DNA from 4 places in the Nonomuraea africana genome. Region 1 is predicted to be linked to each of the others. Evidence: riboswitches for the same ligand, from Rfam matches in the RefSeq annotation. Region 1 holds a riboswitch; each other region holds the start of a gene.
The links. Region 1 has a riboswitch for cyclic di-AMP ahead of H4W81_RS21635 (C40 family peptidase). Riboswitches for the same ligand answer to the same signal wherever they lie in the genome.

Region 1 (5,850 bases):
CAGCGGCCAGGCGCGGATCAGCCGGTCCTGTCCCTTGCGCGGCACGAGCCTGGAGACGCACACGACGACGGGCCGGTCCCCGAGACCGAGCGCGTGCCTGAGGCGTGCGGCGTCCACCGAGGGACTGAAGACGTCGGTGTCCACGCCGGGCGCCAGCCGTACGAGCTTGCCGGGAGGGATCAGGGCGGCGAGCCTGGCGTGGGTGTAGGACCCCAGGTAGGTGACCACGTCGGCGTGGGAGCCGATGCGCCGCATCAGGGGGCGGAACAGCGGCGACGACTCGTGCCCGTGGGTGAGCATGACGATCCTGCGCGCCCCCGCCGCGCGCAGGCGGGGGGCGAGCAGGCCGAGGGGCGCCGCGGCGCCGAAGACGACGGTCTCGGCCCCGTGCGCGGCCACCAGCCGCGCCGCGCGCCGCGCCACGCCGGGGGTGGGCAGCATGAGCGAGGTGGGGTGCCGGACGACGGGGTAGGGCTGACGGCCGTCGAACTCCTCGCAGCCCCGCCAGCGCGGGGCGTAGACCATGACGGACGGCATGCGCAGCGCGAGCCCGTGCACGAACGACTGGATGCCGCCCGGCCTCGGCGGGAAGTCGTTGGTGACGATGAGGACCCTGCTCACGGGGCCTTCATGAGCTCCCACGAGCGGGCCATGGCGATGCGCTGGGGCGCGGTCGGGTGCGAGGCATAGAGCACATATTCCACGACATCCGGCGACAAGTCGGAAATATTGGTAATTGCGAGGCGTTTCTGCATCGCGACGAACGTCTGCGGGTCGCGGGTGAGATCGAGCGCGTGCAGGTCGGCCCTGGCCTCGATGTGGCGGCTGACGAGGTTCTGCGCGGGACCCGACAGCACTGTCATTAGCGAGAGGAAGCCCATGATCGCGCCCACCGCCACCGGATCGGACAGCGGCCTTCGCCACAACGGGGCTACGCAGAACAGCAGCACCGCGCCGAACCCGGCGCCGAGCGCCCCCACGAGCGTGCCGTGGAGCACGTCGTTGTCCTTGGCGTGCCCGAGCTCGTGCGCGATGATCAGCTCCACCTCCTTCTCCGGCGCGGCCAGCAGCGTGTCGTAGACGACGATGCGCCGCGTGGCGCCGAATCCCGAGACGTAGGCGTTCAGCGCGGTGGTCCTGCGGGAGGCGTCGGCGATCAGCACGTCCTCGACGCGCACGTCGGCGCGCGCGGCCAGTTCCAGCAGGTCGCTGCGGAGCTTGCCCGCCGGCATGGACCGGAAATCGTTGAAGATCGGCTCGAAGACGACGGGATAGACGAAGGACGTGCCCACGGTCAGTGCGAAGGCGCCCACCGCGGCGGGGATCCACCACCGCGCGAACCTGCGGGCCAGCGCGACGACCGCCAGCACCATGATCGACATGATCGCGACCCGCACCCCGATGGACTTCAGCCGGTCACCGGTCCAGCTCACCCAGTTCTGGGTGGACAGGCCGAAGTCGCGCAGCTGGCCTTCGAACCAGACGCCGAGCGGCCAGCGCAGCAGCTCGACCACCGCCGTGAGCACCACGACGCCGAGCACGACCCGCAGCCACCACGGCCCCTTCAGCCTGGCCAGCAGGCGGGCGCCCCAGGGGGTGGCCACCAGCACGCCCGCGAAGAGCACGGTCAGGCCGAGCGACAGATACGACGGCACGCTGATGGCCGCGTCGAAGGCCTGCGAGCGGGCGATCTGGGCGGCGGTGAAGTCCCTCGAAGGATCGGGCGGCACGGAGGGCGCGCCCGACATCGTCTCCCAGGGAGTGGTGACCACGACCACCACGACGATCAGCGCGCCCAGCAGCGCCAGCGCGATGCCCGCCCGCCGGTCCAGCCAGCTCATCCGTGTCCCCTCGCCGTCAGCTCGTCCCGCACATACTCGCGCCACAGGCCGGTCAGCGCCGTGACCGACAGGCCAAGGGGGCGCAGCGCCTGGGCGAGATCGCGCCCCGCTGCCCGATCGTAGAGGGCCGCAAGCGCCCGCTCGCCGTAGCGGGTGGCGATCAGGCGGCAGGCGAGCCACGACTCCTGGTAGACCTGCGCGAGCCGGGGCGAGCCCGGAGCGAAGTCGCCGTCGGCGGGCAGCCGGGTGGCCGCCCGACCCGACCGCACCTCGGCGGCCAGCTCCGCCGCCGCGACGTGGACGTCCAGCCCGGAACCGAGGTAGCCGACGTAGTCGGCGAAGCCCTCCCTCAGCCACACAGGACGCCCGTACGTGCCGGCGGCCACGTGGGTGAGCTCGTGGGCGAGCACGACGTCGCGGCCCACCGGGGTCAGGCGCGCGAAGGCGCCCGGCACGACGATCACCCGGCCCTCCGACGCCAGCGCGGCCAGTCCCTCGACCGAGCCGGTGCCCGCCAGCGCCGCCGCCTCCGCGGTCGTCGCGGGCACCACGACCACCGGCCGTACGGCCCGCCGCAGAACCGCCGTGACGGTACGGCCCGCGGCGTCGGCCCGCGCCGCGAGGTCGCGAAGCAGTGCGGCGGGGGCGTGATGGCCGAGGGCGAGCGAGCGCGTGCCGTACGCGAACGTGACGCCCGACTCCCACAGGCCACGCGCCTCGGGCGGCACGAGCGGACCGGCCGACGCAGGCACCGTGCCGGCCAGCGCGGCCGCCAGCAGGGTTCTGCGGGTCACCACGGCAGCGATGCTAGCCCGGACAGCGGAAAGCCCCGTCCGGAGGGGGATGGACGGGGCTCTCCGCGCGTGCGCCTACGCGCCGGGACGGACCGCGCCGGCGAAGGAGGCCTTCCGCCAGCCGTTGATCTTCTCGATCCGCACCGTCTTGCCCGTGCTCGGCGAGTGGATCATCCTGCCCTTGCCGACGTACATGCCGACATGGCCCTTGCCGCGGAAGAACATCAGGTCACCGGGCTTGAGGCTGCGCCAGGAGACCTTCTTCTTGATGCGTGCGTACTGGCTGTGCGTCACGCGCGGAATCCTGATGCCCGCCTTGGCCCAGGCGTACTGCACCAGGCCCGAGCAGTCGAAGGAGCCAGGCCCCGTGCCGCCGTAGCGGTAGGGGTCGCCCACCTGCTTCTTCGCCACGTCGACGGCCTTGGCCGCCCTCATCTTCTGCCGCGCCGCCTTCGCGGCGGCGCTCTTTACCACACCGGCCTTCACAGCGCCGGCTTTCACAGCGCCGACTTTCACCACGGCCGTCCGCACCGCGCTCGCCTTGGCGGGGGACGCGTGAGCGGCTGGTGCGTGGAGGACGGCTCCTCCCATCGCGACCATGACGCCACTCAGGGCAAGGCAGGACAGACGGGTCTTGTTAACGGGGGTAGACAGAACGTCTCCTTGGATCTTCCACGAATGCCTACCGGGTTAGCTGACGGGTTCGGGCGTGGAAGTCGCCCTACCGGCCCGAAGGCCGGACTCACCCCAGGTGCTCGGGTCCCCGGCTCCGTGCTCCATGCCGCACGGACTCGGCGGGTCCACCGCGCACGCTCAATGGGGGGTTCGGCGCGGGGACCAGCGGATCGTTATGTGTGCACACCGGCCGCAGAGGGGCCGGCGGACGTGGCGGCGCCATGGCTTGGTCGCCGCGATGCGAGAAGGTACCCGCCTCACCAAGGGCAGGCAAAGCCGAAGTAAAGGAGTAAAGATCGTCGACGGGTGGCTGTCAGGAGACAACCCACAGCTCCATCGAACGTTCCAGGTGTCCGTTGTGACGCTTCTCACACCTCGTGTTACCCCGCGCTGTCAGGTCCCATTCGTCACTTTCGTCACACCATTAACATCAGCCGAACGAGGGGTGTTGCCGCGTAGCCATAAACTCTTCGCATGCCTGATCTGTGGTCCCTGCGCGTCCTGCTGGAGGTCGGCCGGCGCGGCTCCTTCTCCGCCGCGGCCGAGGCCCTGTCGATGACCCAGCCCGCCGTCTCGCGTCAGATCGCCACCCTGGAGCGCCGTACGGGCGTCAGGCTCTTCCACCGCCGCCCCAGGGGCGTGCAGCCGACCGAGGCGGGCCTGGCCGCCATCGAGCAGGCCGCGGCCGTGGTCGACGGGATGAGCCTGTTCGAGACCCGGCTGCGCGCCTTCGCCACCGCCGAGAGCGGCAGCGTGCGCGTGACCGCCTTCCCCAGCGCGGCCACCAGGTTCGTGCCGGAGAGCTTCCGCCGCTTCACCGCCACCCACCCCGACGTCGAACTGTCGCTCACCGTGGGCGAACACGGCGGCTCGGGCGTGCTGGCAGGCGCGGCCGACGTCGCGCTGGTCACCTCGTGGGACGCCGCCCCCGACCCGGGGCTCGACCTGCTCTTCCTGTTCGACGACGAGCCGATGGTGGCCCTGCCCGCCGGCCATCCCCTCGCCGCGCAGGAGCAGGTACGGCTGGCCGACCTGTCCGGTGAGCCGTGGATCGACGGCACCCACCCCGACTGCCTCGGCCCGATCTCCGAGCTGTCTGCCGCGATGGGAGGGGCGCCGCGGATCACCCACCTGTGCGACGACTGGAACGGCCGTCAGGGCCTGGTCGCCGCGGGCGTCGGCGTGATGCTCTACCCGTCGATCGCCGGCCGGTCGGTGCGCTCGGACATCAGGCTGGTGCATCCCTCGCCGTCGCTGCCCGCCAGGCGGATCAGCGTCGCCGTCCTGCCCGCCCATGGCCGCCCGCCCGCCGTGAGCGCCTATCTGGACGTCCTGCGCGAGATGAGCGCCGCCTACGGGCGAACCGCGCCGACCAGTCGCCTGCCGTAGGCGGACAACGGGACGACCTTGACCACGTCACCGGTCTGCGGCGCGTGCACGATCTTGCCGTCGCCCGCGTAGATGCTCACGTGTCCGAGGCCCTCGCTGAAGATGAGGTCGCCCGGCTGCAGGGCGTCCAGGGAGACCCTGCGCTTGGCGCCCCATGACCACTGCTCCCACGTGGTGCGCGGCAGCGAGACGCCGCCCGCCCGCCACGACGCCTGGGTGAGGCCGGAGCAGTCCCAGCCGCCTGGGCCGGTGCCTCCGTACTGGTAGGGCTTGCCGACCTGGGCGAACGCGAAGCTGAGCACCGAGGCGGCGTTGCCGGAGGCTGAGCCCGTGTACTTGATGCCAGTGCTGTTCGGGTTGCCCACCCGGTAGGCGCCGAGCCGCCGCAGCAGTTTCTCCTGCTGCTCGACCAGATCGAGCACCTTGTCCTTCTCGGACTTCACCTCGTCGCGCAGCTTGTCGGCCTCGGTGAGCGCGCCCTGCGCCTGTTCCCTGTCGGTCTTGAGCTGGCGGTTCTCCGCGTCGAAGGCGGCGAGCACCTGGGCCCGCTCGGCCGTCATCTGGTCCAGGAGCGCCATGCCGCCGAGCGTGGCCGTGGGGTCGTTGTCACCCAGCAGCGCGGCCCAGGAGGTGAACTCGCCCACCTGGTAGGTGTCGACGGCCATGCCGACGACCTCGGCGCGCAGGCCCGCCACCCTGGCCATCTTGCTCTTGTACCGGGAGTTCAGGCTCTCGTAGGTCTTCTTGGCCTTCTTGTACTTCTCGGTGGCCAGGTTGTACCTGTCGACGACCTTGTCGGCCTTGTCGTTGAGCTTCTCGAGCTTCGCCTTGGCCTGCGCGATCGTCGGTTTGGGGTCGGCGAACGCGCCGCTCAGCGGCAGGAGGAGAGTCGCGATCGCGAGACCCGCAGCCAGCGGTACCCGGCCAAACCTCACAGCGACACGCCCTCCCAGTGATCACGCCTGGGGCGAAATAGTACAGAAGGTGCGCCTAGTGGCTGGCCATGTCGCCCAAAATGTGACCTATGCCCGCCCGAGGCGGCGCAGCAGGAGCGCGGACGAGACGGGCCTGGCACCCATCCTGCGCACCGACTCGGCCACCTCGCGGTCGGAGGAGACCACCGCGATCGCCCTGCCCTGCGGCTCGGCGCG
Region 2 (5,850 bases), 1.2 Mb from region 1:
GTGGAAGCCCATCCCCATACCGCTGGATGGGACCGTTTTCTCCTTCGCGCTGAGGGCAGCTGGGCGGGTGGTGAGCGCCCTGAGACGGGGAGGGAGCATGCGAGGCCCTGTCATCGCGGGAACCGACGGATCGGCGGCCGCGCTGCGGGCGGTCGAATGGGCCGCCGAGGAGGCGGTCTACCGGCGCGCGCCCCTGGTCGTCGCGCACGCCATTCCGCGCTGGGCGGTCGACATCCCGGTGAACCAGTCGGTCGAGGCCGACGAGCGCGCCCGGATCATGCTGGCGGACGTGGTGTCGGTGTCAGGGGCGCGGTACGACGGGCTCGAGGTCACCACGGAGATCCTGGACGGCAGGCCGGAGGAGGCGCTCGCCGAACGCGCGGCAGACGCCCAGCTGCTGGTCCTGGGAAGCGGGGGCGCCGGCGAGTTCGCCTCGCTGCTCATGGGCTCCACCAGCCGCGCGCTGACGGCCCGGCCGCCGTGCCCGACCGTCGTGGTCCGCGAACCCTCCGCCCACGGCGAGGTCGTCGTAGAGATCACCGGCGCGAAGGGGCAGGACCGCGTCCTGGCCTTCGCCTTCGAGGAGGCCGCGCTCCGCGAGACTCCGCTCAGAGCCGTGCATCCCTGGTCGCACCCCAGGCCGCGCCCGCACGAGGACCTCTCGCGGGAGGAACGCCGCCTGATGGCCGAGGTCCTCGGCGGGTGGAAGGAGGCCTTCCCCGACGTCCTGGTGATCCAGGACACGCATCACGAGCGCGATCGCGAGAGGTTGCTCGTCGAGGCGTCCGAGCGGGCCGCCATGGTGGTGGTCGGCGCGCACGGCGGGCTCGTCGGACTGTCCACGCCCGCCTCTCACACGCTGCTGCGCCACGCGCGCTGTCCGGTGGCCGTGGTCGGCTGCTGACCCCTCGGAGCGCGGGACCGGGGCCGTCGGTCCGGCCTCGGCGAGGTTCTCATGGGACGAGCCGGTTTCGCGGCGTGCGCGCGGTCGTGCGAAGCTGTCTCTGTCCCCAAGACCAGGAGGTCCTGATGGCTGAAACACCTGCGGAACCCGAGCCCACCGAGGCCCCCGAGGATGAGCTGAAGCGGAAGTTCCGCGAGGCGCTGGAGCGCAAGAACAACCAGCACGCCGACTCGGTCGCGGGCGGCAGGGGGAAGGATCCGTCGAAGATCCATGGCGCCCACGGTCCCGCTTCGAACAAGCGGACCTTCCGTCGTAAGAGCGGCGGCTGACGCCTGGTCTCCAGGGGAGGGTACGGCTTGCCGTACCCTCCCCGGATCTCGCCGGACCCTCGCCCATCGGCTGGAGGGTCGCGAGACGAGTGGCCGACCACGGCAGGGGCGGCATGAGGTGCTCCCTTTACCTGCCGCCGGAGTGAGTCCTTTACCTCCCGCTGGGCCGAGCGAGGGTCAACCCGGCGATGGCGCGCGGGCGGCCGAAAAGCGCCCCGAAGTGTGACCTCGCGCACCCCGTTCCCCCCGTACGGCGGGCGCAACAGGCTGCCGTTCGCCAAGGAATTTCATGATTTTCCTTGCTAGATCGTATTAATGATCAGAATGCGCGCATTCCATGGTTTCCCAGGGGTTTCGGGCGACAGCAACCCTGTCGAATCATGACGATAAAGGGTAGATCTTCTACCCAATTCATGGGTTTGCTTTTGCCTTTGGGGTGTTTTGCCCCTAGAGTCCATTGCGTTACCAGCTGGTGACCTTGCCCTTCACCAGGAAGGCAGGCCGGCTGGCGCCGAATCCCGCAGTGCGGGAACCGGGGACCCATCTCATTGGGGTGAATCCGGCCCACGGGCCGGTAGGGCATCTCCACGCCCGAACCCGTCAGCTAACCCGGTAGGCGAGATGGAGAGGACCAGACCCCCATGCACTACCGCCACGCCCCCTTCGCGATAACGCCTGCCGCCTGCTAGAGCGGCCCCCCTTTCACTTCCCCCCTTTTCCGCGCTCCGCGTAGCGTCCGTTCGGCCTGTGCCCGGCTACGCCTTTGCCTGATCTCTCTTTGAGCGCGGCATTCCCATTGCCTCAACCAAAGGACTTTCATGACCGCCCGCTTCGGCATGCGCGTTTCCGCCCTGCTCGTCACCACCGCCCTGACCGTCGGCGCCGGCGCCACCGCCGCTTTCGCCGAGCCCACCGCTCCCGACATCAGCCAGGCCACCGAGCAGCGGACCCTCCTCAAGGGATCCACCACCGCCTCCTACTACTGGGACGACGCCTCCGGCCGCGCCGGTGACACCGGTCTGCCCGCCAGTGGCATCTCGATGCGCAAGGGCCTGGCCGCCAGCCCGAGCTGGCCCCTCATGACCGAGGGCTACGTCATCTACAAGGGCAAGAAGGCCCCGTTCTTCATCGGTGACCGCGGTCCCGGCAACCCCTCGAACAACGGCATCATGCTCGATCTCGACGCCAAGACCTTCGCCGACCTGACCGGCGGCACGTTCAACTCCAGCACGCTGGGCGTGGACGGCAACGGCGGCGCCGGCCACATCAAGGTCCAGTACGTCATCACCAAGTGGGGCAACGGCGTGGGCAAGAAGAACCACCCCGTCGCCTTCTCCACCGGCGCGTGGGGCCGCAAGGACACCAACCCGGCCAAGCCCCCCGTGGACATGGTCGCCGTCGCGGCCAAGAAGGCCGAGGCCGAGAAGGCCGCGGAGGCCAAGAAGAAGGCCGAGGCCGAGAAGGTCGCCGCGCTGAAGGTCGCGGCGGCGAAGAAGGCCGAGGAGGCCAAGGCGGCCGAGAAGGCCGTGGCCGCCGCGCCCGCCACGCTGGACGCCAACGTCGCCGCCGCCGCGGCCGAGACCGACACCTCCCACACCGGCACCGCGCTCGCCCTCGTCGGCGGCCTCGCGGTCGTGGGCGGCGCCGGCTTCCTGAGCCGCGGCCGGATCCGCAAGGCCGTCCGCCGCTAGGACCGCCGCCGGACAGCCTTGCCGTCATGCGGAACAGAATGTCATTCTGTTCCGCATGACGCTCATGGCGAAGAGCAACGGCATCGAGATCGCCTACGACACCTTCGGCACCCCTGGTGACCGCCCGCTCCTGCTGATCATGGGGCTCGGCTCGCAGCTCGTCCACTGGGACGAGGAGTTCTGCGAGCTTTTGGCGTCCAGGGGGAACCAGGTCGTCAGGTACGACAACCGCGACGTGGGGCTCTCCACCCATCTCACCGACGCGGGGGTGCCCGAGCCCGCTCCAGGCGCGGCCGCGCCGTACCTGCTGAGCGACATGGCGGACGACGCGGCCGGCCTCATGGACGCGCTCGGCTGGCAGGCCGCCCACGTGCTGGGCGTCTCGATGGGCGGCATGATCGCCCAGGCGCTCGCCATCGGCCATCCCGGCAGGGTGCTCACGCTCACCTCGATCATGTCCACGCCCAGCCCGGAGGCGGGCCCGCCCACGCCCGAGGCCATGGCCGCGCTGTTCTCGCCGCCCGCGCCCGACAGGGCGACCGCCGTCGAGCGGGCGCTGGAGATCTGGGCGGTGATCGGCTCGCCCGGCTACGAGATGGACCGCGAGCGCGTCGCGAAGGTCGCGGGCCTGGCCTACGACCGCTCCTACGACCCCGCGGGGACCACCCGCCAGCTCGCCGCGATCCTCGCCTCCGGTGACCGTACCGAGAGGCTGGGCGGGCTGGACCTGCCCGCCCTGGTGATCCATGGCGAGGCCGACCCGCTGGTGCAGATCTCCGGTGGCAGGGCCACCGCCGCCGCCATCCCCGGCGCCACGCTGCTCACCTATCCCGGCATGGGGCACGACCTGCCGCGCCCGCTGTGGGGAGAGATCATGGACGCGGTCACAGCCCTTCAAGCCCGGCCTTCAGCCGCAGCAGCAGGCTGAGGTCGGCGGGCTGGTGGCGCACCTCGGTGCCGGGCGGCTTGGAGACGCGCCTGGGCAGCGCGGCGGTGCGCCGCGGCTTGACCAGTAGATCGGCCGCCGCCAGCTCCCGCACGGCCAGCAGGACGGTGAACGCCGTCCGGTCGAGCCGCCTGGCCAGTTCGAGCGGCGTGGCGGCGCCGTCGGCGTGCACGAGGACCTCCCACTGACGGTCGGTGAGCGAGACCCGCTCGCCGGGCAGCCGGGGGACCGGCATCACGGGGGCGGTGTCGAGCTCGTCCGACGGCCAGACCTGATCGAGCTCCGCCGTCCTGCGCCCGCACTCCTCGATCAGCTCGTCGACCTCGAAGTGCCAGTGCGGGCCCAGCCAGTGGCGCTCGCTCGGCCGGAACTTGGGCCGCGTGTTGTCGAGCCCGAACAGCAGCAGGGCCGAGTCGAGCACGGTCCTGCGCAGGGCCTCGGCCAGCTCCTCACGGGTCAGCAGCCCCTCGCTGAACAGCGGCTCGCCGCCCTCGCGCCTGGTGACGGCCCGCTCCATGTCGGCGGTGCTCACCCTGCCGCCGCTGGTCAGGAGCTCCTCGACGCCGGGCGTCTCGGCGCTCTCCATGTAGGTCACCTTGCCTTCGAGCAGGTAGACCACGCCGGATCTGCCCACGCGCAGGGCACCCGACGAGCAGACCCCCGCCAGCCCGGTGAGGAGGCTCTCCAGCGGACGCACCGAGCCAGGCTATGGAGGGTTCGGCCGGACCGGAAGGGGCCGGTGAGGGATATGTTCCTCTCGGGAGGAGAAAAGGCTCACCGTATAGAAAAGATCACCGTGTGTGATCGAGGGCCGCGCGGCTCTCCATGATCCGCCCGATGTTCTGCTCGGCCCAGTGGGTGACGGCCGCGACCGGCCCGTGCAGCGAGTGCCCGAGCTCGGTGAGCGTGTACTCCACCCTGGGCGGCACCTCGGCGAAGACCTTCCTGGTGAGCAGCCCGTCGCCCTCCATGGCGCGCAGCGTCTGGGTCAGCACCTTCGGCGTGACGCCGCCGATGCGGTTGCGCAGCTCGGTGAAGCGCATCGAGCCGTCGGCGAGGCTCAGCAGGACCAGCACCGACCACTTGTCGCCGATGCGGTCGAGAACCAGCCTGGTCGGGCAGTTCGGGTCGAAGGCATCGCCGGTATCCATGAGGTATCTATAGCACGATGAAGTAACCAGTATCAAATGGATACCATCGAGCTCATGAAGATCCTACTTTTCGGCGCGACCGGCATGATCGGTCAGCGCATCGCGACGGAGCTGGGCGACCGCGGTCACGAGGTCACCGGCGTGAGCAGGTCGGGCCCGGTCAAGGGCGACGTGGCGCAGGCGGGCGAGCTCGCCAGGGGTTACGACGTGGTGGTCTCGGCCATCGCCCCGCCACGCGACGGCACAGAGCCCGAGGCGCCCTTCCTGGCCGCCACCCGGGCCCTCATCGACGGCGTCCGCGAGGCAGGCGTGCGGCGGCTGATCACGGTGGGCGGCGCCGGTGGGCTCGAGGTGGCGCCGGGCGTCAGCCTCGTCGACACGCCCGGCTTCCCCGAGATCTACAAGAAGGAGGCCCTCGCGGCGCGGGCCGCCTTCGGCCTCTACCGGGAGGTCGACGACCTCGACTGGACCTTCGTGGCCCCCGCCGCGGAGATCGCCCCCGGCGACCGGACGGGCGTCTTCCGCGTGGGCGGCGACCAGCTGCTCACCGACGCCGACGGCAGGAGCTTCATCTCCGCCGAGGACTTCGCGGCGGCCATCGCCGACGAGGTCGAGAAGGCCGAGAACCCGAGGCGCAGGATCTCCGTCGCCTACTGATCCTTGTCGGGAAGGAGCGCCTTCTCGTCGGGCTTGTGGACCAGGACGGTGTCCACGTACGACTTCACCGCGGCCGGGAGCCCCACATCGCTCCCGGCCGTCTCCGACAGGTACCAGCGGTGGTCGAGCACCTCGTGGAAGAGCTGGGCCGGCTCCAGCTTGCGGCGCAGCT
Region 3 (5,850 bases), 2.6 Mb from region 1:
GCCTGGGTGACCAGGATGCCGCCCAGGATAAAACCGAGGATCAACCCGATGATCACACCGCCGACACCGATGATCAGACCGTCGATGATGCGGGCGACCAGACGCTGCCACCACTCGGCGAGCGGAGCGGGCGCGCCGGGAGGCTGCACCCCCGCGGGCGCGCCGTACGGCTGGCCGTAGCCGGGCTGCTGACCGTAGGCCGGCTGCTGCTGGCCGTACCCGGGCTGGCCGTACGGCTGCTGCTGGCCGTAGGGCGACTGCTGCCCGTAGCCGGGCTGCGACTGCCCCTGCTGGCCGTAACCCTGCTGCGGCTGCTGGCCGTAGCCGGGCTGCTGGCCGTAGTCGGGCTGCTGGCCCTGCTGGCCGTACGAAGGCTGGCCGTAGCCGGGCTGGCCCTGCTGACCCTGACCTGGCTGGCCGTAGGCAGGCTGACCGTAGCCGGGCTGCTGACCCGAGGAAGGCTGCTGCTGGCCGTAGCCGGGCTGGCCCTGCTGGCCGTACCCGGGCTGCTGCCCGTAGCCGGGCTGACCGTACTCGGGCTGCTGGCCCGAGGCGGCCTGCTGGCCGTAGCCCTGCTGCCCGTAGGACGGCTGCTGCTGGCCGTAACCCTGCTGCCCGTAGTCGGGCTGCTGGCCCTGGCCCTGCTGGCCGTACGAGGGCTGGCCGTACGAGGGCTGGCCGTAGCCGGGCTGCTGGCCGGAGGAGGCGGCCTGCTGGCCATACCCCTGCTGGCCGTGGCCCTGTTGGCCATAACCCTGCTGCTGCTGGCCGTACTGCTGCTGACCGTAGCCCTGCTGGCCGTAGTCGGGCTGCTGCTGGCCCTGGTGACCGTAGCCGCCGCCGTCTTGGCGATAGCCCACGATCGTCACGTCTGGATCGGGGTCGCCCTGGCGTCCCGCGTTCTGCTGACCGTACCCAGGAGTCCCGCCGGAATTGTCGTCAGGTTGGTCCTGCGGATACGGCGGCTGTCCGGTGCTCACCGTGTCACCTCGCTTCGATGGCGCATGTGGCACATGTCAGGACACATGCTTGCTGTTGCCCAACGTATCGACATGAGTATCAACAATCACCTTTCCCCTTGGTCAACCCCGTAGTCAACTGCGTCCAGATGGAGCAACATGCGGGTGTTGCCGAGGGTGTTCGGCTTCACATGCTCAAGATCGAGAAACTCCGCTACGCCTTCGTCGTAGGAAGCCAGCAACTCGGCATAGACCTCGGGCGATACGGGCGCGCCCTCGATCGGGACGAAGCCGTGCCGGGCGAAGAAGTCCACCTCGAACGTCAGGCAGAAGACCCTGCGCAGACCCAGGTCACGGGCGGCCGCGACCAGCGCGGTAACAATACGGTGACCGATTCCCGCGCCTCTGCATTCGGGGTCCACCGCGACCGTGCGAATTTCCGCGAGGTCCTCCCACATCACGTGGAGCGCGCCGCAGCCGACGACCTCACCGCCGCGCTCGGCGACCCAGAATTCCTGGACGTCCTCGTACAGCGTGACGGTCGCCTTCTCCAGCAGCCTCGGGCCCGCCCCCGCGTACGTGTCGACCAGGCGTCGAATGGCCCGGACGTCGGGCGTACGGGCACGCCGTACGACGATCTCGGTGTCCTGCGCTGTGCGCTCGGCGACCTGCTCCATGGCCCTTCAGCGTACCTAGCTTGTTTCGGACAATACTTAACTACCGTCCCATGACTCTCTGTATTTGGCCGCATACGGCGTGCAGTACCGGAGCGCCTGCCGGACAAATGCTCCTAAAGTCGAGCAAAGAGCCCGCAACGGCCTGGTAGATCGAGGTTTTACGTGATCACGCCGTGATCTTTCGGTGGCGGAACCTCAACTGGATTGACAGTTCTGGTTGAGCACGAACCTGGCTTGCACTAGTGTCCAGCGACGATGTCACCCACGCGACCATGCGTGGAGACGCGCCTAATCCCCGCACGCGGGGAGCCGGGGACCCGCCGGCGGCCTGCGCCGCCAATGGGGTGAGTCCGAGCCCGTGCTCGGTAGGGCTGCTCCGGCCCGAACCCGTCAGCTAACCCGGTAGGCGGCAACGAGAGGAGCTGGTTGGTGAAGCGCACGCGTACCCACGAGGGGAAGTCCGCGGGCAAGCATGCCCGCCCCCACGAACCCAGCCCCCTCAGGAAGCGGTTCGCGATCGTGGGCGCGGCGGTGGCCGCCCTGGCCCTCACCGTCCCTCTCGGCTCGGCCGCCGCCGACCCCAAGCCGACGCTCAAGGAGCTCTCCCAGCAGGTCGAGAAGCTCCACAACGACATCGAGACGCTGACCGAGCAGTACAACGGCCAGCGCGAGAAGCTCAAGAGCGTCAAGAAGTCCGCCGAGGCGGCCAAGAAGGTGCTGGCCACCAGCGAGGCCGACCTCGCCGCCAAGCGGGCGCGCGCCACGCTCCTGGCCGAGAGCACCTACATGAGCGGCGGCTTCGCCGACGGCCTGGCCTTCGCCACGTCGTCCGACCCTGACGCCTTCCTCGACGGCGCCGCCACCTCCTACGCTCTCGGGCAGCAGCAGGGCCAGGAGGTCAAGGAGCTGGCCGACTCCATCGCCGCCGCGGAGCGGGCCAAGGCGACGGCCAAGACGCGGCTGGCCGAGGTGCAGAAGCTCGTCGACGACCTCGGCGCCAAGCGCAAGAAGATCACCTCGATGGTGACCAAGGTCGAGAGCAACCTGTTCAGGCGGGCGATCGGCGAGGCAGGACGGCCCGGCACCAGGGCCACCAAGGTCAACCTTCCGATCATCGGCAGCGGCAAGGCGGCCGAGGCCGCGCGATGGGCGCTCACGCAGCAGCTCAAGCCGTACGTGTGGGGCGCGGAAGGGCCCAACTCCTACGACTGCTCCGGCCTGGTCATGGCCGCCTACCAGCGCGTCGGCATCAGCCTGCCGCACTACACGGGCGACCAGTGGACGGCCGGCACCCACATCACCCGCGAGCAGATGCGCCCTGGCGACCTGGTCTTCTTCTACAGCGACCTGCACCACGTGGGCATCTACATCGGCGGCGGGATGATGGTCCACGCGCCGCGCACCGGCGACGTCGTCCGCATCGCCACCATCGGCAACCGCCCGTTCGCGGGAGCCGTGCGCATCGCGGACTGACGCCGCCTAGATCAGTCTTCGGCGCGCGGCCCAGGCCACCGCCTCGATCGCGGTGGCGACGCCGATCCTGTCGCAGATGACGCGCAGGCGGCGACGCACCGTCCGGCCGCTGATGTCCATGGCCCGACCTACGCGGTCGACGGTGACACCCTTGGCCAACTGCGCGAGGAGATCCAGGTCGTCCTGGCTCAGCTCGACGCCTTCGGTGAGCACATCCATCGGGAGCCCTCCCCCCAACAGCACAAACTCGGAGACGTCTCGCTCAAGCTGGCTGCTCGTCCCGCAGACGGTAAACGCATACCGGAAAGGTCGTCAAGGCCGATTCGGGCCGTTACTTGACGACTGCCATTGACTTGATCGTTCCTATCTGAAGAACATTCCATGCCTGGAGTGCTGAGAACGGTCCACAAGGCCCTTACTGCAATCCATCCGTCTCATGAATTTCACGGCGAATTTCCAGAATCGGCGTGATAACGATGGCGCCGCCTCGACGTCCTCGATGCTGACACGGGCGTGAGCGATGGGGAGTCCTACCGTCCCCGCGCCGTCGTCGACGGTGAGACCTCGACGAGGTGGAGCGGCACCTGGGGTCGAAAAGGCTGTCTACTGGAAGTCGGCGGAGGCACATCGCCGGAGACCGTCCCAATGAGGCTGGGCTCGCTCTGCATAACGGCGTCAGCTTGCGATCCCGCCTCACTCGAAGGAACCCGCCGAACCAGGCCAACGTCGCGGGGGCCGGCAGGCCGCCCGGCAAGGGGGTGTGGGGGAGCTCGGCTCCCCACACGGACCAGCCCGCCTCAGACACGCGCGAAGCGCGCCACCGGGAGACCCTTGCCCTTGAGGCCCGATGCCAGACCGACCCCGAGACGTGCGAAGGCTTAGTGGGACGGCTTGACCAGGGGGAAGAGGATGGTTTCCCTGATGTTCTTGCCGGTGAAGGCCATGATCATTCGGTCGATGCCCGCGCCCATCCCGCCCGTCGGCGGCATCGCGTACTCCAGGGCCTGCAGGAAGTCCTCATCCAGTTGCATCGCCTCGGGGTCGCCCCCGGCGGCGAGGATCGACTGCTCGGTGAGGCGGCGGCGCTGCTCGATCGGGTCGACCAGCTCGGAGTACGCGGTGCCCAGCTCGGTGCCGAACCCGATGAGGTCCCACTTCTCGGTGAGCAGCGGATTGTCGCGATGCTGGCGGGTGAGCGGGGAGGTCTCCAGCGGATAGTCCATGACGAACGTCGGCTGGACCAGCGTGTGCTCGACGAGCTCCTCGAAGAGCTCCTGGACGAGCTTGCCCTGGCCCCACTTCGCGTCCCAGTGGATCTCCCGCTTGTCCGCATATTTCCTGACCTGGTCGAGCGGGGTGTGGGTGGTGATCTCCTCGCCGAGGGCCTGGGAGACCGAGCCGTACAGCGTGATCCTCGGCCACTGCGCGAGGCCCAGGTCGATCTCGACGCCGTCGTGCACGACCACGGTGGTGCCCAGCGCGGCGACGACCGCCTTCTGGTACATCCGCTGCGTGAGGTCGGCCATGTCGTTGTAGTCGAGGTAGGTGCCGTACGCCTCGAGCATGGTGAACTCGGGGTTGTGCGTGGAGTCCGCGCCCTCGTTGCGGAAGTTGCGGTTGATCTCGAAGACCTTCTCGATGCCGCCCACCACGAGCCGCTTGAGGTAGAGCTCGATCGCGATGCGAAGGTAGAGCTCCATGTCGTAGGCGTTGATGTGCGTCTTGAAGGGACGCGCCGCCGCGCCGCCGTGGATCGGCTGTAGCATCGGCGTCTCGACCTCGAGGTAGCCCTCCTCGTGCCAGAAGTCGCGCACCGCGCGGACCGTGGCGCTGCGGACGTGGGCCATCTTGCGCGCCTCGTCGTTGACGATGAGGTCGACGTAGCGCTGCCGTACCCGGGCCTCGGGATCGGTGAGGCCCACGTGCTTCTCCGGCAGCGGGCGCAGGCACTTGGAGGTGATCTGCCAGCTGTCGGCCAGGATCGACAGCTCGCCGCGGCGGGAGGTGATGACCTCGCCCTCGATGCCGACATGGTCGCCGAGGTCGACGTCGCGCTTCCAGGCGGCGAGCGACTCCTCCCCCACCTTGTCGAGGGAGATCATGACCTGCAGGTCGCCGCTGCCGTCGCGCAGGGTGGCGAAGCACAGCTTCCCGCCGATGCGGTTGAGCATGACGCGCCCCGCGACGCCGACCTTGTCGCCTGTCGCGGTGTCCGGTTCGAGGCCCTGGTATTTCTCCCTCACCTCGGCGTTGGTCGCCGTACGGGGAAAGGACACCGGGTAAGGATCGACGCCCTCGTCGCGAAGGCGGTCGAGCTTCTCCCTCCGGATGCGCATCTGCTCGGGAAGTTCGTCGGTCACAACCCCCAAGGGTACCGATATGGCGCGATGCAAGAGTTCGTCAGCTCTTTGCAAAGGGAGTGCAACCAGGCGGGGTTATCAATGTCCTACAGAGCCCAGGGGGGATCCGGCAGGGAGCCGGAACCGTGGGGGCTCAAGGAGAGATCATGATGAAGAAGCTCGCGACAGGCTTCCTCGCAGTGGCCGCCACCGGCACACTGGCCCTGTCGCTCCCCGCCTCGAGCGCCGGCGCCTCGACTTCCCCGGCCACCACCAGCGCCTCCGACTGGGACGACTACTGGGGCCCCTACTACGCCAAGCACGGCCTCGCCAAGGCCGGCGGCTGGATCGGCGTCGAGGGCGACTACGAGGACGGCAACTCCGTCCACGTCAAGGGCCGCC
Region 4 (5,850 bases), 2.6 Mb from region 1:
TCCCGGCCTGCTGCTGGCCCTCGTCATCTGCCTGCTCGGGCTGGTCGGCACCCCGCCCGCGGCCGTCTTCGTGGGCAAGGTACTCGTCTTCACCGCCGCGTGGGACGGCGGCTACGCATGGCTGGCCGTGGTCGCGGTGGTCAACACCGTGGCCAGCGTCTTCTACTACCTCCGTTGGATCAGGCCCGCCTTCCGGCACGTCGAAACCGATGCAGCCCTCGCCGAGGGAGGCGCGAGGTGGATCGCCTACGCGGCGGCTCTCGCCTCCCTGCTGCTCGGCGTGGGCGCGGGCGCAGTGCTCACGGCCGGCTTCACCGTCTCCTGACAAGAGCTCAATTCATGCCGTGACCGCATCGAGGGAGCTGCCCGCCGTGATGCCGCGCTTGAGCTTGATCAGGTCCTTGGGGGAATTGACCGCCACCGCGCCGACCAGCACGCCGCTCCTGGCCAGGCCGACGGCGAAGCTGCCGTCCTCGAACGCACCCGCGACGAGTCTGGCCTCGTCAGCCAGCTGAGGGAGCCCGGCGCTCTGGATGCGAGCGCCGTGCACGTGCGTGGCGAACGAGGGAAGGTCCGCGAACGGCTTGGCGTTCTCGGTGCCCGCCAGCAGGTTGGCGGCGGCTACCGCTCCCTGGTCGTTCGCGTTGGACCAGTGCTCGACCCTGACCAGGGCGTCGCCCTACAGACTGTGCGGCCAGCGCACCACATCGCCCGCCGCCACGACGTCGGCGGCGCCCCGCGCGTACAGCGTCGCATCGCACACCACACCGTCCTCGACGGTGAGGCCGCTGGCTTCGAGCCATTCGGCCTCGTCATAGCCGAGGCCGAAGAAGGTGACGGCGTAGCCGTCCTGCCTGCGTGCCGAAGCGCGCTCGAGCACCACCGGCTCCCATCCGATCTGGTGCAAACCTCAGCGCGGCGGCCAGCCCCGCGATACCCGCTCCGACGACGACCGCTCTTCGGTTCATGCCGGGGATTCCTTTCTGTTGGTGAGTGCGGCGAGCGCGATGGCCACGACCACAGCCATCAGGGCCGCTGCAACGGCGAAGCCAAGGCGGAAACCGTCGGTGAGCGCCTCGGCGGGAGCGGCGCCGGCCTTCAGCGCATCAGCCGTCCTGCCTGTCGCGGTGGTCGACAGCACGGCGAGGCCGAGCGCGCCGCCGAGCTGGGCGCTGACGTTGAGCAGTGAGGAGGCGACGCCGCTGGACGAGGGAGGCACCCCGGCGAGCGCGGCGGCCGTCAGCGGCACCACCACGAGGCCGAATCCGAATCCGGTGACCAGCAGCGGCAGCATGACCTGCGGCCACAACGCGCCATCGGGCGAGATCCCGGTGAACAGCAGCAGGCCGCCGGCGGTGATCAGGGAGCCGAAAGTGATCACCAGACGCGTGCCGAATCGGCGCACCAGCATCGGGCCGAGGCCGGCCGCCCCAACGAGGAGCAGGGTCAGCGGCACATACGCCAGGCCCGTCTGCAAGGCGGAGTAGCCCAGCACTTCCTGCAGGAACAACGTGGCGAAGTAGAAGACGGCGAACATGGCGCCACCCCGCAGCGCCTGGATGAGGTTGGCACCCGCTACCGACCTGTTGCCGAACAGCCGGAGTGGCACGAGCGGCTCTTTCGCGATCCGCGCCTCGTGGACGACAAAGTAGACAAGCAGTGCCGCAGCAGCGGCGAGCAGGCCGATCGTGTGGGGAGACGCCCATGGATGGGCGGCGGTCTGCAGGACGGCGTAGGCCAGCAAGCTCACCCCCGCTGTCGAGACCGCGGCGCCGACCAAGTCGAAGCCGCGCCTCGCACGGGTGATCCGCTCGGCCGCGTACGGCTGCCGAGCCGCGATGAGCAGCAGCACACCGATGGGCACGTTGATGAAGAAGATCCACCGCCACCCTGGGCCGTCGGCCAGCAGTCCGCCCGCGAACAGGCCGAGCGTGCTGCTCGCTCCCGTCGCCGCTCCCCAGATCGCGAACGCCCTGTTCCGTGGCCTGCCCTCCGGAAAGATCAGTGCGATCAGCGCCAGCGTCATCGGCGCGATGAGAGCCGCGCCCAGGCCCTGCGCGGCGCGAGCGGCCACGAGGGAGCTCGCGTTCTGTGCCAGGCCGGCGGCCAAGGACGCCACGGTGAACAGGGTGATCCCGCCGAGTAGGACGCGACGGTGACCGTATGAGTCGCCGAGGCGACCACCCAGCAGAAGGAACCCCCCGAACACCACCATGTAGGCGTTCATCACCCATGACAGGTCTGCGGCGGAGAAACCCAGGTCGTCCTGGATGGCAGGTAGCGCGACGTTCACCACGGTGACGTCGACGCTGTCCAGTACTTGAGCCAGGCAGAGTACGGCGAGGGCACCTACATGTCGCGGTGTCCAGACGAAGTCTCGCGTGTCCATGAACCTGCTCTCACCCTTGAGAATGAGCATGTGCTCATAGAGTATGAGCACATGCTCATTCTCCCTGCAAGCCCGGCAGGTCAGGCGGCCCTGCTCGCACCCGGGTAGATTTGGTGGTCATGTCACCGCGTGGCGTTGCGATCCCCGACGTACGGCAGCAGCTTTTCGACGCCGCCGAGCGGATCCTGCTGCGCGCGGGCCCCTCAGAGCTGACGGGCAGGGCGGTCACCAAGGAGGCCGGCTGCGCGACCGGTCTGCTCTACAACCACTTCTCCGACATGGACGGGTTCCTGGCCGAGCTGTTTCTCGACCGAGCAGGCAAGGCGGGGGCGGCCCTGTCGGCTCTCACGACCCTCGCGGGCACCGGCGACGTCGTGGACAACCTGATGTCAGCCATCGAGACCCTGCTCACGGGCAATCTGCTGGCCCTCGCCGGCCTGGCGATGGCCAGGCCGGCGATCCTCAGCCACCTGGGCGAGGCGCTCAGCCAAGGAACCCTCGAGATCGACGCCAGCGAGCGCGCATTCGCCGCCTACCTGAAGGCAGAGAAGGAGCACGGCAGGATCGCGGCCGAGGCAGACACCGAGTCGCTGGCGCTCGCGCTGGTGGGTGCGGCGCACCAGCTCCTGCTCACTCGCGGTCCCCATGCCCCGGATCTCCGCGAGCGCATACGCAAGGTCGCCACCGCCCTCACCGAGGGCGTCTCTCCACGCGGCTAGGACGGATCTTCGCGCAACATGACACGTAGACAGCAGGCCTGTCCTTCGAGGGTTTCTCCGGCCGGGCCGTGAGGCCCGACCGGAGAAGGAACCCTATGCGAGCAATCCCCGGTGCCGCCCGGCTGGTCGGCGGTGTCGGCCAACCGCCGCCGCCACCTGAGCCGATTGCCTGTCCCGGACGCGCTTGACGACCACAGCGGTGCACAGCAGAGCGACGAGCACGGCGGCCGGCGCGGTCGCGTCCTGAATCTGCGGAAGCCCGCTGGAGCTCGCCGACGTCACGTTGACGAACGCTTGTTGCGCCGATGCGGACACGTTCTGCACCGGTGGGGCCTTCACCGGGGGTGAGGGTGCTGCGCCGACCGCAGCGCCCTCGCCTTCTTCGGCGACGACCTCGTCGAGCGCGCCGCTGTTCTCCTGCACCTTCCGAGGCAGGCCGTAGCCGACGACCTTGCTCTGATCGCGCTCCTTGCGCTTGAGCCACACCCGGTCGACGTTGCCCTCGATCGTGAAGATCTTGGCTCCGTCCACCCGCTCGACGATTCCGACATGGTCGATGCCTTCGACGCTGTCCGAGCCGGACCAGTCATAGAAGACGAGGGCCCCGGGTTCGGGCTGGTCGCTCCACGCGCCCTGCTGCTTGAACCACTTCGCGTGGTCGACGGTGGACGCGAACTCTCCGACGTACTCCTGGACACCGGCCTGATGGGCGGCCCAGGTGATGAACATGTCGCACCAAGGCGCGGTCTTGAAGTAGGAGTCGCTCTGGTCCACGTTGGCGTAGTACCAGTCGCCGAACTTGGTGTAGCCGTTGCTCTGTTCCCGGTAACCGAGATCCTTTTGGGCAGCCTCAAGCAGCCCTTCCACGATTGATGGCATGAGGTGGGGGAATGGCCCTTTCTCCTTCACCGCCTACCGGGTTAGCTGACGGGTTCGGGCCAGGAGTCGCCCTACCACCACGCATGGTGGATTCACCCCGGGCATGGATCGCTCCACGCCAAGTGGGTCCCCGGTTCCCGTGACGGGCGTGCCCGTCACCGCTGGGATTCGGCGGCCGACCGGCCGCCCTCGGGGGTGAAGGCAAGTCGCCGATCAGTACGTGCGATGTAGGAGGAAGGTAGCGATTCCTTGACCAAACCGCAGCAATAGGCACAAAAGATCTACCAATCGCTGCTTGGCCGCTTACTCGCTGTCAACAGGGAAGGTGCAGGGCAACGGCGGCGAGCAGGACGCCGGACAGAGTTGCCAGGGACAGCAGGAGCACGGCTCTCGGGCCGGGGTGGCGAGCCTGCCCACGGCCTGCCTCAAGTCGAGCGATTCGTTGCTTCATCCGCCGCCCCGACTCGTCACCCGCCCCCAGACTCCCGGTCGGTCCCGTCACGGGAGTGAGCCGGTGGAGCGCGTCGACGACCGGGGCCACCCCGCACCGCCGGACGGCCGCGTCGTCCGCCACCATCTCGACCAGCGTTGAGAGCTCGGTCACGGCGTGCTTCACGGTCGCCGACCACGGAAGTGCCGTGCGCATGGCGTCCGCGACGGCGAGCACCAGGTGATGACGGTGCTGGAGATGGCACCGTTCGTGCTCCAGTACAGCCTCCACCTGCGCGCCGTCCAGTTGCTTCAGCAGACCGGTGGTCATCACGATCGGCCGCGCCCGCCTCGGCAGGCAGTAGATGAGCGCGAAGGGATGCTCGATGAGGCAGACGTCCCTGGGGCTGTCGGGATACCGCGCGATCAGCTGAACCATCTCGTGGTGTCGCCGTCGTTCGGTGACCGTACGGCTGACGCGGGTCATCCCTCGCCACGCGGCCAGCAGGAGCCAGCCACCACCCACCACCGCGACGGCTAATGCGGCCAGTTCTCCGACATGAGTGTGACCTGGCATACAGGAACGCAGGTGCTCGAACCACCTGTGCAGCGGTCCCGGCGGCCAGGCGAGAATCATGAGCGTCAAGGTGAGCAAAACAACGGCCATGGCGGCGAGGAGGCTCACCCACAGAACCACAGCCGTCGCCGGCCGACGAGAGGGCCATGTGGCACGCGCGAGGACCGGCCCCGCCCACTGGCTGATCAAATATAGGGCGACGACCAGGCCGGCGACGATCATCGTCACGGCGCCTCACGCTTTTCGTTGATGTCCGACGAGCGGTACGTGAGGGCGTCGAGAAGTCGTTGGGCGTCGTCAGGGTCGACGCTCTCGGCGAATCTGGCGAGAGCAGGCCCTCGCTCCGGCAGGTTGGCCAGCGCCTCGAGCATGACTGCCACGACATGTTCCTCGCGGCTGGCCACGGCCGTGTAGGCGATGGCGATCCCCACGGGCCTGCGAGTGACGAAGCCCTTCCGGGCGAGCCTGTCGGTGACTGTCTGAACCGTGGTGTAGGCGAGAGGTTTGTCCCTTCCGCGGTTGATCTGATCGAGCAGTTCGCGGATCAGGAGCGGCCCGTTCGCCGTCCACAGTGCTTCCATGATTGCCTGCTCAAGCGGGCCGAACTCCGCCATCACCCGTCACTCTCCCATGGCCCTTCGCTGCGCCCTCATGACTGTTACCGAGGGTCTCAGAAGCAATCATGCCGCCACAAATATGTCCGTATGGGGGCGTGAAACGCCTCCGAACGATCACAGCGGGCTGATGCACCCCGTGGGCCGGTGGAGAGTACCGCCGAAGGTAAAGTTTGGATCGCCGAACAGCAGCTCACGAGGGGGTTTCGGTCGGCGACGTTGATGAACCCTTTGCGTTTTATG

Region 2: linked by a shared signal. The riboswitch ahead of H4W81_RS47655 (hypothetical protein) and the one ahead of H4W81_RS21635 (C40 family peptidase) in region 1 are both predicted to bind cyclic di-AMP.
Region 3: linked by a shared signal. The riboswitch ahead of H4W81_RS49575 (C40 family peptidase) and the one ahead of H4W81_RS21635 (C40 family peptidase) in region 1 are both predicted to bind cyclic di-AMP.
Region 4: linked by a shared signal. The riboswitch ahead of H4W81_RS09000 (CHAP domain-containing protein) and the one ahead of H4W81_RS21635 (C40 family peptidase) in region 1 are both predicted to bind cyclic di-AMP.

Annotation. Positions count from the first base shown of each region.
Region 1 is NZ_JADBEF010000001.1:4,579,678-4,585,527, forward strand. Features, by position in the region: gene H4W81_RS21620 (glycosyltransferase family 4 protein) at 1-621, opposite strand, end outside; gene H4W81_RS21625 (M48 family metallopeptidase) at 618-1,841, opposite strand; gene H4W81_RS21630 (hypothetical protein) at 1,838-2,638, opposite strand; gene H4W81_RS21635 (C40 family peptidase) at 2,711-3,136, opposite strand; cyclic di-AMP (ydaO/yuaA leader) riboswitch at 3,300-3,442, opposite strand; gene H4W81_RS21640 (LysR family transcriptional regulator) at 3,785-4,699, shown strand; gene H4W81_RS21645 (C40 family peptidase) at 4,663-5,634, opposite strand; gene H4W81_RS21650 (NYN domain-containing protein) at 5,722-5,850, opposite strand, start outside.
Region 2 is NZ_JADBEF010000001.1:5,790,610-5,796,459, reverse strand. Features, by position in the region: gene H4W81_RS27480 (universal stress protein) at 98-904, shown strand; gene H4W81_RS27475 (DUF5302 domain-containing protein) at 1,030-1,233, shown strand; cyclic di-AMP (ydaO/yuaA leader) riboswitch at 1,733-1,867, shown strand; gene H4W81_RS47655 (hypothetical protein) at 2,052-2,924, shown strand; gene H4W81_RS27465 (alpha/beta fold hydrolase) at 2,980-3,852, shown strand; gene H4W81_RS27460 (hypothetical protein) at 3,809-4,567, opposite strand; gene H4W81_RS27455 (winged helix-turn-helix transcriptional regulator) at 4,662-5,021, opposite strand; gene H4W81_RS27450 (NAD(P)-dependent oxidoreductase) at 5,076-5,678, shown strand; gene H4W81_RS27445 (DUF4032 domain-containing protein) at 5,672-5,850, opposite strand, start outside.
Region 3 is NZ_JADBEF010000001.1:7,184,403-7,190,252, forward strand. Features, by position in the region: gene H4W81_RS49570 (RDD family protein) at 1-980, opposite strand, end outside; gene H4W81_RS34145 (amino-acid N-acetyltransferase) at 1,067-1,636, opposite strand; cyclic di-AMP (ydaO/yuaA leader) riboswitch at 1,912-2,060, shown strand; gene H4W81_RS49575 (C40 family peptidase) at 2,066-3,109, shown strand; gene H4W81_RS34155 (LuxR C-terminal-related transcriptional regulator) at 3,116-3,328, opposite strand; gene lysX (bifunctional lysylphosphatidylglycerol synthetase/lysine--tRNA ligase LysX) at 3,988-5,469, opposite strand; gene H4W81_RS34165 (hypothetical protein) at 5,616-5,850, shown strand, end outside.
Region 4 is NZ_JADBEF010000001.1:1,955,512-1,961,361, reverse strand. Features, by position in the region: gene H4W81_RS09025 (NADH-quinone oxidoreductase subunit N) at 1-325, shown strand, start outside; gene H4W81_RS09020 (oxidoreductase C-terminal domain-containing protein) at 338-550, opposite strand; gene H4W81_RS48410 (hypothetical protein) at 680-883, opposite strand; gene H4W81_RS09010 (MFS transporter) at 965-2,419, opposite strand; gene H4W81_RS09005 (TetR/AcrR family transcriptional regulator) at 2,509-3,108, shown strand; gene H4W81_RS09000 (CHAP domain-containing protein) at 3,202-3,975, opposite strand; cyclic di-AMP (ydaO/yuaA leader) riboswitch at 4,003-4,171, opposite strand; gene H4W81_RS08995 (M56 family metallopeptidase) at 4,301-5,215, opposite strand; gene H4W81_RS08990 (BlaI/MecI/CopY family transcriptional regulator) at 5,218-5,607, opposite strand.